One region of the Microbispora sp. KK1-11 genome, then DNA from elsewhere that is predicted to be linked to it. Evidence: riboswitches for the same ligand, from Rfam matches in the RefSeq annotation. Region 1 holds a riboswitch; the other holds the start of a gene.
What was found. Region 1 has a riboswitch for cobalamin ahead of FLW16_RS09205 (CbtB domain-containing protein). Riboswitches for the same ligand answer to the same signal wherever they lie in the genome.
Positions count from the first base shown of each region.

Region 2: it holds a riboswitch for cobalamin, as region 1 does, so the genes downstream of both, FLW16_RS34870 (ribonucleoside-diphosphate reductase subunit alpha) here and FLW16_RS09205 (CbtB domain-containing protein) in region 1, are expected to answer to the same signal.

Region 1 covers NZ_VIRJ01000005.1:2,701-8,059, forward strand. Annotated here, with positions in the region: gene FLW16_RS09195 (NAD-dependent protein deacetylase) at 1-795, shown strand, start outside; gene FLW16_RS09200 (CbtA family protein) at 792-1,538, opposite strand; gene FLW16_RS09205 (CbtB domain-containing protein) at 1,549-1,761, opposite strand; cobalamin riboswitch at 1,792-1,996, opposite strand; gene cobF (precorrin-6A synthase (deacetylating)) at 2,021-2,779, shown strand; gene cbiE (precorrin-6y C5,15-methyltransferase (decarboxylating) subunit CbiE) at 2,776-3,996, shown strand; gene cobM (precorrin-4 C(11)-methyltransferase) at 3,993-4,745, shown strand; gene FLW16_RS09225 (cobalt-precorrin-6A reductase) at 4,733-5,359, shown strand, end outside.
Region 2 covers NZ_VIRJ01000033.1:39,933-45,291, forward strand. Annotated here, with positions in the region: gene FLW16_RS34860 (AraC family transcriptional regulator) at 1-676, opposite strand, end outside; gene FLW16_RS34865 (tripartite tricarboxylate transporter substrate binding protein) at 862-1,800, shown strand; cobalamin riboswitch at 1,846-2,115, shown strand; gene FLW16_RS34870 (ribonucleoside-diphosphate reductase subunit alpha) at 2,250-4,574, shown strand; gene FLW16_RS34875 (ribonucleotide-diphosphate reductase subunit beta) at 4,565-5,359, shown strand, end outside.

The DNA.
Region 1 (5,359 bases):
GATCTCGTGGCCGACGGCGAGGTGGTGGTCCTCAGCGGGGCCGGCCTGTCGACCGAGTCCGGGATCCCCGACTATCGAGGGGAGACCGGCCGCAGGCGCAGGGCCGAGCCGATGACCTACCAGACGTTCGTGAGCAGCGCCGCCGCTCGCAGGCGCTACTGGGCGCGCAGCCACCTGGGGTGGCGTCACATCGTGGACGCCGCGCCGAATGCCGGGCACCGCGCGGTCGCAGAACTGCAGCGCCGCGGCCTGGTCGCGGGGATCATCACGCAGAACGTGGACGGCCTGCATCAGGCGGCGGGCGCGCACGAGGTCGTCGAGCTGCACGGCAGCCTGCATCGGGTGCGCTGCCTGGCCTGCGGCCACCGCACCTCGCGGCACGCGCTGGACCGGCGCCTGCGCGCGGCCAACTCCGGCTGGCGGGCCCGCTCGGAGGTGATCAACCCGGACGGCGACGCCGTCCTGGCCGTGGACGAGATCGAGACGTTCCGCACGGTGGACTGCGAGGGCTGCGGCGGCGTGCTCAAGCCCGATGTGGTGTTCTTCGGCGAGAACGTGCCGCCGTCTCGGGTCGAGGAGTGCTACACGCTGACCGAGCGGGCCGGTCTGCTGCTTGTCCTGGGATCCTCGCTGACCGTCATGTCCGGATACCGGTTCGTCCGGCGCGCCGCCGCCCGCTCGATCCCCGTCGCGATCATCAACCAGGGCCCGACCCGGGGCGACGGCGAGGCGCTGATGACCTTCGACGCCCCGCTCGGACCGGCCCTCACCTCTCTCCTGGAGGCCCTCCGCTAGTTGGTGAGCAGTCGCGCCTCGGCGCGGACGCCCTGGCGCAGGGAACGCTCGGTGAGGCCGCCGAACAGCAGTCCGATGGCGGCCCACAGGACGAACTGGACGCCGAACGACGACACCCTGAACCACCAGAGGGTGTCGGCGGGGAAGTCGCCGGAGACCTCGTTGACCCGGGGCAGTAGGGCGTACGAGACGCCTACGAGGACGGCGTAGACGACGATGCCCGCGAGGGTCGCGTTCCAGCCGCCCAACCGGGGCGACAGGGCGCGGCCCGCGTACGTCGCGACCGCGGCGGCCAGCAGCGCGATAAGGATCATCGTGAAGTACAGCGCGGTCCGGCGGCCGATGGTGTCGGGGTTGCCGACGGCCGGAGGATTGGGCGGGTACTTCAGGATGGGGGTCACGTACACGGCGACGAATCCGGCGGACGCGACGACGAGGGCCGTGGCGCGGGCGCCGAGGGCGCCGAGGCGGCCGTGGGCGAAGGCGTACGCGATGGAGAAGAAGCCGCCAAGCGCGGCGCCGTAGACGAGCAGGGCGGTCAGCAGGCCGATGGTCTCCTGGACGGTCCGGCTGACGAGTTCGGGCTCGGCCGCCTCCCCGGCCGCGACGGCCTTGGTCTCCTCGATGGAGACGGCCGCGGCGACCTGGGGTTCACCGGCGAACCAGGCCACGACGTACGCGAGCAGCGCCGCCACAAGGCCGACGAGCATGCCGCGCACCAGCAGGGAGCGCATGGTGGGCATCGGGCGGGCCTCAGTGGCAGGGGAAGCCGAGCAGGTGGCGGCCGTCGTGCACGAACTCGTGCACGGTGTGCCCGCTGATGAGGTGGGTGGCGCCCTGCTCCGCGCCGACGAAGTAGACCAGGATGAGCCCGACCACGGCTGCGAAGATCGCCCAAGGCAGGATCTCGCGTACGGGGATGGTGACCGGCAGGGGCCGGGATACGGGAATGGCCGGCTGAGCCATGTGAATTTCTCCTCACGGGGTCGCTCGCCCCGGTGATGGAGGACAACGGGTCAGTGTCCTGACTCCCGGGTCATCGTGTCGCCCGACCTTCCAGCCGTCTCGGCCGTGGTCATCAGCGGGGACACTCCCCGGTCACAGTGGCGGGACCGTCCTGGATTCGCACCAGGTTCCTGCGCACCGTCGCCTCTGTCTGCATTTGTCCTCTAGAGCGTGCACCGTCTGCATAAGTACGTCAAGCCGTGGTCCATACTCGTGACCTATGAAGCGCGTCCTCATCATCGGCATCGGCGCCGGGGACCCAGCCCACCTCACCTTCCAGGCCGCCGCGGCGATCGCGTCGGCGGACGTGTTCTTCCTGCTCGACAAGGGCGCCGAGAAGGACGGCCTGGTGCGGCTGCGGCGCGAGCTGATCGCGGCCCACGCGCGGGAGCCGTACCGGATGGTGGAGGCGCGCGACCCGGAACGTGACCGGACGAGCGGCGCCTACGTGGAGGCGGTGGCCGACTGGCGGGCCCGCCGGGCCGACGTCTACGCGCGGCTCATCGCCGACGAGGTGCCCGAGGACGGCGTCGGCGCGTTCCTCGTCTGGGGCGACCCCGCCCTGTACGACAGCACGATCGCCATCGTCGAGGATGTCCTGGCCAGGGGCGGGGAGCCGTTCGACTACGAGGTGATCCCGGGGATCAGCAGCGTGTCGGCGCTGGCCGCGCGGCACCGCGTCAGCCTGACCAGGGTGGCCAGGCCGCTGCACATCACGACCGGCCGCCGCCTGCCCGCCGACGTCGAGGCCGCCGACGACATCGTGGTGATGCTCGACGCGGGATGCGCGTTCGCCGACCTGCCGGAGGCCGCCGACGCGGACGTCTACTGGGGCGCGTACGTCGGGACCGAGGACGAGATCCTCCTCGCCGGGCCGGTTCGCGAGGTCGCGGGCGAGATCCGGCGGCTCAGGGCGGAGGCGCGCGAGGCGCACGGCTGGGTCATGGACACCTACCTGCTCAGGAAGCCCGCTCGATGAGACCGGTGTCGGTCGTCGGGATCGGCGCGGACGGCTGGCCCGGTCTCACCGACACGGCACGCGCCGAGCTGATCGCCGCGGACGTCGTGGTCGGGTCGGACAGGCAGCTCGCGCTGCTGCCCGCGTCGGTGGCCCCCGAGCGGGTGCCGTACCCGTCGCCGCTGGTCGCGGGGTTGCCGGGGCTGCTCGACGCGCATGCGGAACGCGCGGTCGTGGTGCTGGCGAGCGGCGATCCCATGTTCTTCGGGGTCGGCGCGACGCTCGCCCGGCTGCTCGGACCCGAGCGGCTGCGCGTGGTGCCGCACGTGTCGTCGGTGACGCTGGCCTGCGCGCGGCTCGGCTGGCCCGCCGAGGGCGTCGAGACCGTCAGCCTGGTCGGGCGTCCGCTCGCCGCGCTGACCGCCGCGCTCGCGCCGGGTCGTCGCGTCCTCGTCCTCAGCGCGGACGCCGGCACGCCCGCGCGGGTCGCCGCCTTGCTGACCGAGCGGGGGTACGGGGCGAGCCGCGTCACCGTCCTCGGCGATCTTGGCGCGACGACCGAATCGCGCCACGACGGCACGGCCGCCGGCTGGCCGGGCGCCGAGCCGATGCCGGCCCTGAACATCGTGGCGGTGACCTGTGCCGACGTCCCCGACGCCGCGCCACTGGGGTGGGCTTGCGGGCTTCCGGACGACGCGTACGAGTCGGACGGGCAGCTGACCAAGCAGGAGGTGCGCGCGGTCACCCTGGCCAAACTGGCGCCCCTGCCGGGCGAGTTGCTGTGGGACGTGGGGGCGGGTTCGGGGAGCGTGGCCATCGAGTGGCTGCGCGTCCATGCCTCGTGCCGGGCCGTCGCCGTCGAGCGCGACCCCGTACGGGCGGACCGCGTCAGGCACAACGCGGACGCGCTGGGCGTGCCGCGCCTGCGGGTCGTCACCGGTTCCGCGCCGGACGCGCTTCACGGGCTGCCGGCCCCGGCGGCCGTCTTCGTGGGGGGCGGCGTGACGGGGGCCGGCGTGGTCGAGACCTGCTGGGCCGCCCTCGCCCCGGGCGGAAGGCTGGTGGCGAACGCGGTCACCGTGGAGTCGGAGGCGGTTCTCGCCAAATGGCACGCGCGGCTCGGCGGGGACCTCGTGCGGTTGTCGGTGCAGCGCGCCTCGCCGGTGGGCGGCTTCACCGGGTGGCGTCCCCTGATGCCGGTGACCATTTGGACGGCGCGGAAGGAGCGCGAGCAGTGACGGTTCGATTCATCGGTGCGGGGCCCGGCGCGGCCGACCTCATCACGGTGCGCGGGCTGCGCGCCCTGCAGGCGGCCCCGGTCTGCCTGTACGCGGGGTCGCTCGTGCCGCGTGACCTGCTCGCCGACTGCCCGCCCGGCGCGCGGCTCGTCGACACCGCCAACCTCACCCTGGACGAGATCATCGCCGAGATGACGGCGGCGCACGCCGCCGGGCTCGACGTGGCGCGGCTGCACTCGGGCGATCCCTCGCTGTTCAGCGCGGTCGCCGAGCAGATGCGCAGGCTCGACGCGCACGGTGTGCCGTACGAGGTGATCCCCGGAGTGCCCGCCTTCGCGGCCGCCGCGGCGGCGCTGGGGCGGGAGCTGACGGTGCCCGAGGTGAGCCAGACCATCATCCTGACCCGGACGTCGGCGCGCGCCACCCCGATGCCACCCGGCGAGGACCTCGCGACGCTGTCGGCCAGCAGCGCCACGATGGTGCTCCACCTGGCCGTGCAGCGGATCGGCGCCGTCGTGGCCGAACTGCTGCCCGCGTACGGGGCGGACTGCCCGGTGGCGGTCGTCGCGCGGGCCAGCCGGGACGACGAGGAGATCATCAGGGGCACCCTGGATGACATCGCCGACCGGGTGGTCGCGGCGGGGATCAAGCGGACCGCCGTCATCGTGGTGGGCCGGGCCCTGGCGGCGCACGAGTTCCCCGACAGCCACCTCTACTCGGCCGAGCGGGAACGGGCGTGCTCGTCCTGATCCTCGGCGGCACCGCGGAGGCGCGGGCACTGGCGGCCGGGCTGGCCGCCCTGCCCGGTCTCCGGGTGGTGTCGTCGCTGGCCGGGCGGGTCGCCGACCCCCGGCTGCCGGTGGGCGAGGTCATATCGGGCGGCTTCGGCGGCCCGGAGGGGCTCACCCGGTGGATCGCCGAGCATGGCCCCGACGCCGTGGTGGACGCCACGCACCCGTTCGCGCGGACGATGAGCGAATCGGCGGCGCGCGCGTGCGCGGCGACCGGTGTGCCGCTGCTCGGCCTGCGGCGTCCCGGCTGGTCGGAGGGGCCGGGGGACGCGTGGCTGCGGGTGCCGTCCCTGGAGGCCGCGGCGGACGCGCTGCCCGGCCTCGGCGGCCGGGTGTTCCTCACGACGGGCCGCCGAAGCCTGCCGGTCTTCGCGCCGCTGGCCGGGCTGTGGTTCCTGGCCAGGTCGGTGGACCCGCCGGAGCCGCCGGTGCCCGCGAACGTCCACGTGATCCTCGACCGGGGGCCTTACACGGTGGCGGGGGAGCGCGCTCTGATCGGCGAGCACCGGCTCGACGTGCTGGTCACCAAGGACAGCGGCGGGGAGCTGACCCGCGCGAAGCTGGTCGCGGCG
Region 2 (5,359 bases), on a different contig from region 1:
CGGCGCGCGCGACGGTGTGCCCGGCGGTCAGGAGCTGCTGGGCACAGCGCAGGCGTAGCTGGAGCAGGTAGCCGTGCGGAGTGACGCCGGTCTCGCGGCGGAAGGCGCGCAGCAGCTGGAATCGGGGCAGGCCCGCCACACCCGCGAGCTCCTCCAGGGCCGGGGTGCGCCGAAGGTCTGCGGCCAGGTGCCGCTGCACCTTCGAAACGGGCGCCGGCGGCGTCGCAGTGATCCCGCGGCGTGTGTAGCGGGCGAGGATCTCCGTGCACAGCGCTCCGAAGTCTTCCTGCGCGGCCAGGGAGTTCTGGTCCTGACGGCGGTGCAGCCGGATCAGGCGGGCGGCCAGATGCGGGTCGTGCGGAGTCGGTGAGGGAAAGGTGGGCCGGTGCCCGGCGAGTTCCGCCAGCAGCGCCGGTGGGAGGTAGAAGACCCGGTAGTCCCAGCCCTCGGCGATGCCGGGGCGGCCGGCGTGGATGGTGTCGGCGTCGAGAAGGAGCAGGCTGCCTGCGTGCGCGTGCTCGGTGGCGCCGCGGTAGCGGACGGCCTCCACTCCGCGCTCGATCGCCGCGATGGCGTACTCGCTGTGCGCGTGCGGAACGAAGCGATGCGTACGGAAGGACGCTTTCACCAGCCGCATGTCGTCCCGGCCGTAACGGTGCTCGACGAGGTCCTCCATGACTGCCTTTGTATCCGGCGTCGCCCCTGACAGGGGAATCCAGGGTGGGCCGGCCGGAGGCGCCTCCCACCGGGCACGTCGACCCTCATCGATCACCGCAGCCGTAACGTCCGTTATGTGGTGACATGGTGTAGTTAGTCATAGTCTGTGCGTGTAAGGGACTCTTCCGGCAGGAGGGTGCCGACATGCGACGCCGTACGGTCCTCGCGCTGGGGGTCCTGGCCCTCGCGGGCGCGTGCGGCGTCCAGGCGCCGCCGCACCGCAGGGAGCTCTCCCTGGCCGTCCCGAGCCCGCCCGGGGGATGCGGAGACGGCGTCGCCGCCGGGTTCAAGTCGCTCGTCGAGGGGCGTGGCTGGGCCCGGGCCGTACGCATCACGCGGGAGGCCGGCGACGGCGGGACGGCGCTCGCCCGGCAGGGCGGGCCGCGTACCGACCTGGTGATCGCCGATCCCGGGCTGCTCGCCGCCTGCGCGCTGGCCCGCGACCCGCTCCTGGTCGCCAGGGCCGTCCCGCTCGCCCGGCTGACGGGGCAGTGGGAGGTGCTGGTCGCCTCGCCCGACTCGGGTTATCGCACGTTCGAGCAGTTCGCCGCCGCGCTGCTGCGCGACCCCGGAGGGCCCAGGGTCGCGGGCGGCGCCGACCGCGGCCCGGAGCACCTGCTGCTCGGCATGACCGCGCAGGGCCTGGGGGCCGACCCCCGCCTGCTCGACTACGTCGCGTTCGACAGCAGGGCGCAGGCCGTCGCCGCGGTCCTCGACGGGCGGCTCGCGCTCGGGTTCGGCAGCAGGCGCGAGGTCGCCCCTCACGTGCGCGCCGGACGGCTGCGGCCGCTCGCGGTCTCCTCCGCCGAGCGCCTGTCCGGGGTGGACGCGCCGACGCTGTCGGAGTCGGGCGTACGGGTCGTGTACGCCGACTGGACGGGGCTGATCGCCCCGCGCGGCACGCCCGAGCGGGACGCCCTGCTCGACCTGTGCCGGGCCGTCACCGACACTCCGGGCTGGCGGAGCCTGTGCGACCGCAACGACTGGACGCCGATGTGGCTCGACGGCGACGACTTCAGCCAATGGCTCGTCGGCGAGGCGCGCCGTACGGCCCTGCTCCTCAATGATCTCGGACTCCGCTGAAAAACACAACTTGTAGGGGTACTTGCGGGAAGGGCCACAAGATGTAGGATCCATCGCGTTGCTGGTTCACCCCAGGTGAGGCAAGAGGGAACCCGGTGCGAATCCGGGGCTGCCCCGCAGCGGTGAGCGGGAACGACCGCCGTCACACGGCACCGTGCCTTCGAGCACTGTGCCGTGAGCACAATGCCTTGAGCACTGTGTTCGTCAGCACTGGGCGCGAGCGCGCCTGGGAAGCGACGGCCAGTAGGACCGGCGGGCGCGAGCCCGTCCGGACGCCCGCGAGTCCGAAGACCTGCCAGTGACGCGCGCGCATGGGCGCGCGCCCCGCGCCGGGCCCCGAGGGCGGGCTCGCCGCATCGTCACGGCACGGTTCCCTCCCGTGCGCGTGCGCCGCGGCATGCCTCCCTCCGGTCCGGCCGGGACTCGGAACGACGAGGAGAGGGCATCTGATGACCATCACCGACCCGGCCTCCGCGTCCGCGGACCCCGCGTCAGGGGAGCGCGGCGGGCCGCGGGCTTCGGCGGGAGATTCCGGACCCGGCGTCCCGCGCGGCCCCGTCCCCGCCGTCGGAGCCGTACGGCAGGCCCAGGCCCGCGCGGACGGCGCGTGGGACGCGGCGGGCGTCCTGCAGGCGATCGAGGAGGCGGCGGCCGGGGTCATCGCCGACCCGGAGAACTCGCGCCGTGCGGCCCGGCTGCTGAGCGGGCTGATCACGGAGGAGGCGGCGGCCGAGGGGGTGCGCACCTTCTCGGAGTCGGTCGCCGCCGCCCACGCCGCCGGGCTGCTGGGCGACCCCGTCGCCGCGTTCGTGGCCCGCGAGGCCGAGGCGCTCGACGCGCTGGTCGACCCGGCGGCCGACGACCGGTTCGAGTACTTCGGGCTGCGCACGGTCTACGACCGCTACCTGCTGCGCCACCCGGTCACCCGGCGCGTGCTCGAACGCCCGCAGCACTTCCTGCTGCGCGTCGCCTGCGGCCTGTCGGCCACGGTGGCCGAGGCGGCCGAGCTGTACGGCCTGATGTCCGCGCTGGCCTACCTGCCCAGCTCGCCGACGCTGTTCAATTCGGGCGCGCGGCGGCCGCAGCTGTCGTCGTGCTTCCTGCTCGACTCGCCCCGCGACGAGCTGGAGAGCATCTACGAGCGGTACGGCCAGGTGGCGCGGCTGTCGAAGTACTCCGGCGGCATCGGCATCGCCTGGACGCGGGTGCGCTCGCGCGGCTCGCTGATCCGGGGCACCAACGGCCTGTCCAACGGCATCGTCCCCTGGCTGCGCACGCTCGACGCGTCGGTGGCGGCCGTCAACCAGGGCGGCAGGCGCAAGGGCGCCGCCTGCGTCTACCTGGAGACCTGGCACGCCGACATCGAGGAGTTCCTGGAGCTTCGCGACAACACGGGCGAGGAGTCGCGCCGCACGCACAACCTCAACCTGGCCAACTGGGTGCCCGACGAGTTCATGCGCCGGGTGGAGGCGGACGGCACGTGGTCGCTGTTCGACCCCAAGGAGGCCCCCGAGCTGACCGACCTGTGGGGCGAGGCGTTCGACGCCCGCTACCGCGAGCTGGAGGCCGCCGGGCGGTATGTCCGGCAGGTGCCGGCCCGCGCCCTGTACGCCCGGATGATGCGCACCCTCGCCCAGACCGGCAACGGCTGGATGACGTTCAAGGACGCCGCCAACCGGGCCTCCAACCAGACCGCGCGGCCCGGCAACGTCATCCACCTGTCCAACCTGTGCACCGAGATCCTGGAGGTCACCGGCGACGGCGAGACCGCCGTGTGCAACCTCGGCTCGGTCAACCTCGCCGCGCACCTGACCCCCGAGGGCGACGCCGTCGACTTCGGCAGGCTGCGCGCCACGGTCCGCACCGCCGTACGGTTCCTGGACCGGACGATCGACCTCGGTTTCTACCCGACGCCCGAGGCGGAGGCGGCCAACCGGAAGTGGCGGCCCGTGGGGCTCGGCGTCATGGGGCTCGCCGACGTGTTCTTCGCGCTGCGCCTGCCGTTCGACTCGCCGGAGGCGCTGGCGCTGTCGACCCGCATCGCCGAGGAGATCGCGCTCGCGGCGTACGGCACCTCGGCCGACCTGGCCGCAGAACGGGGGCGCCACCCCGCCTACGAGGAGACCCGGGCGGCGGACGGCGTCCTGCACCTCGACCACTTCCCGTGCGCCCCGGCGCATCCCGAGGAGTGGGCCGCGCTGCGGGCGAGGATCGCGCGGACGGGGCTGCGCAACTCCCTGCTCGTCGCGATCGCGCCGACGGCCACGATCGCCTCGATCGCGGGCTGCTACGAGTGCGTCGAGCCGCAGGTGTCCAACGTCTTCAAGCGCGAGACGCTGTCGGGGGAGTTCCTGCAGGTCAACCGGTATCTCGTGCGGGACCTGCAGGCTCTCGGCCTGTGGACCAGGCCGATGCGCGACGCGATCAAGCTGAACGACGGCTCGATCCAGGACATCGCCGCCATCCCGGACGAGCTCAAGACGCTCTACCGCACCGCCTGGGAGCTGCCGCAGAAGGCGCTCATCGACCTGGCCGCCGCGCGGCAGCCGTACGTCGACCAGTCGCAGTCGCTCAACCTCTTCATGGCCGCCCCCACCATCGGCAAGCTCTCCTCGATGTACGCCTACGCCTGGCGGTCGGGCCTGAAGACCACCTACTACCTGCGCTCCCGCCCGGCGACGCGGATCGCCCAGACGACCGTGCCGGCCGTCGCCCCCGTCGAGGCGGTCGCCTGCTCCCTTGAGAACCCGGAGATCTGCGAGGCATGCCAATGAGAACGATGCTGCTCGACCCCGGCATGGACCTGACCCTGCGCCCCATGCGCTACCCCGGGTTCTACGAGAGGTACCGCGCGGCGATCAGGAACACCTGGACGGTCGAGGAGGTCGATCTCGCCTCCGACCTCGCCGACCTCGCGACCCTCGACGAGGGGGAGCGGCACCTGATCAACCGGCTCGTGGCGTTCTTCGCCACCGGCGACTCGATCGTGGCCAACAACCTGGTGCTGAACCTCTACCAGCACGTGAACGCCCCCGAGGCGCGGCTGTACCTGAGCCGCCAGTTGTTCGAGGAGGCGGTGCACGTCCAGTTCTACCTGACCCTGCTGGACACCTACCTGCCCGACCACGACGAGCGGGTGAAGGCGTTCGCCGCCGTCGAGCACATCCCGTCGATCCGCGACAAGGCCGAGTTCTGCTTCCGCTGGATCGACTCGATCAGCGAGCTGAGCCGGCTGGAGACCCGGGAGGACCGGCGGGCCTTCCTGCTCAACCTCGTCTGCTTCGCCGCCTGCATCGAGGGACTGTTCTTCTACGGCGCCTTCGCGTACGTCTACTGGTTCCGCTCGCGCGGGCTGCTCGGCGGCCTCGCGACCGGCACCAACTGGGTGTTCCGCGACGAGTCGATGCACATGGAGTTCGCCTTCGAGGTGGTGGACACCGTACGCCGCGAGGAGCCGGACCTGTTCGACGACGAGCTGGGGGCCCAGGTGACGCGGATGATTGAGGAGGCGGTCGCCGCCGAGCTCGCCTTCGCCCGCGACCTGTGCGGCGACGGGCAC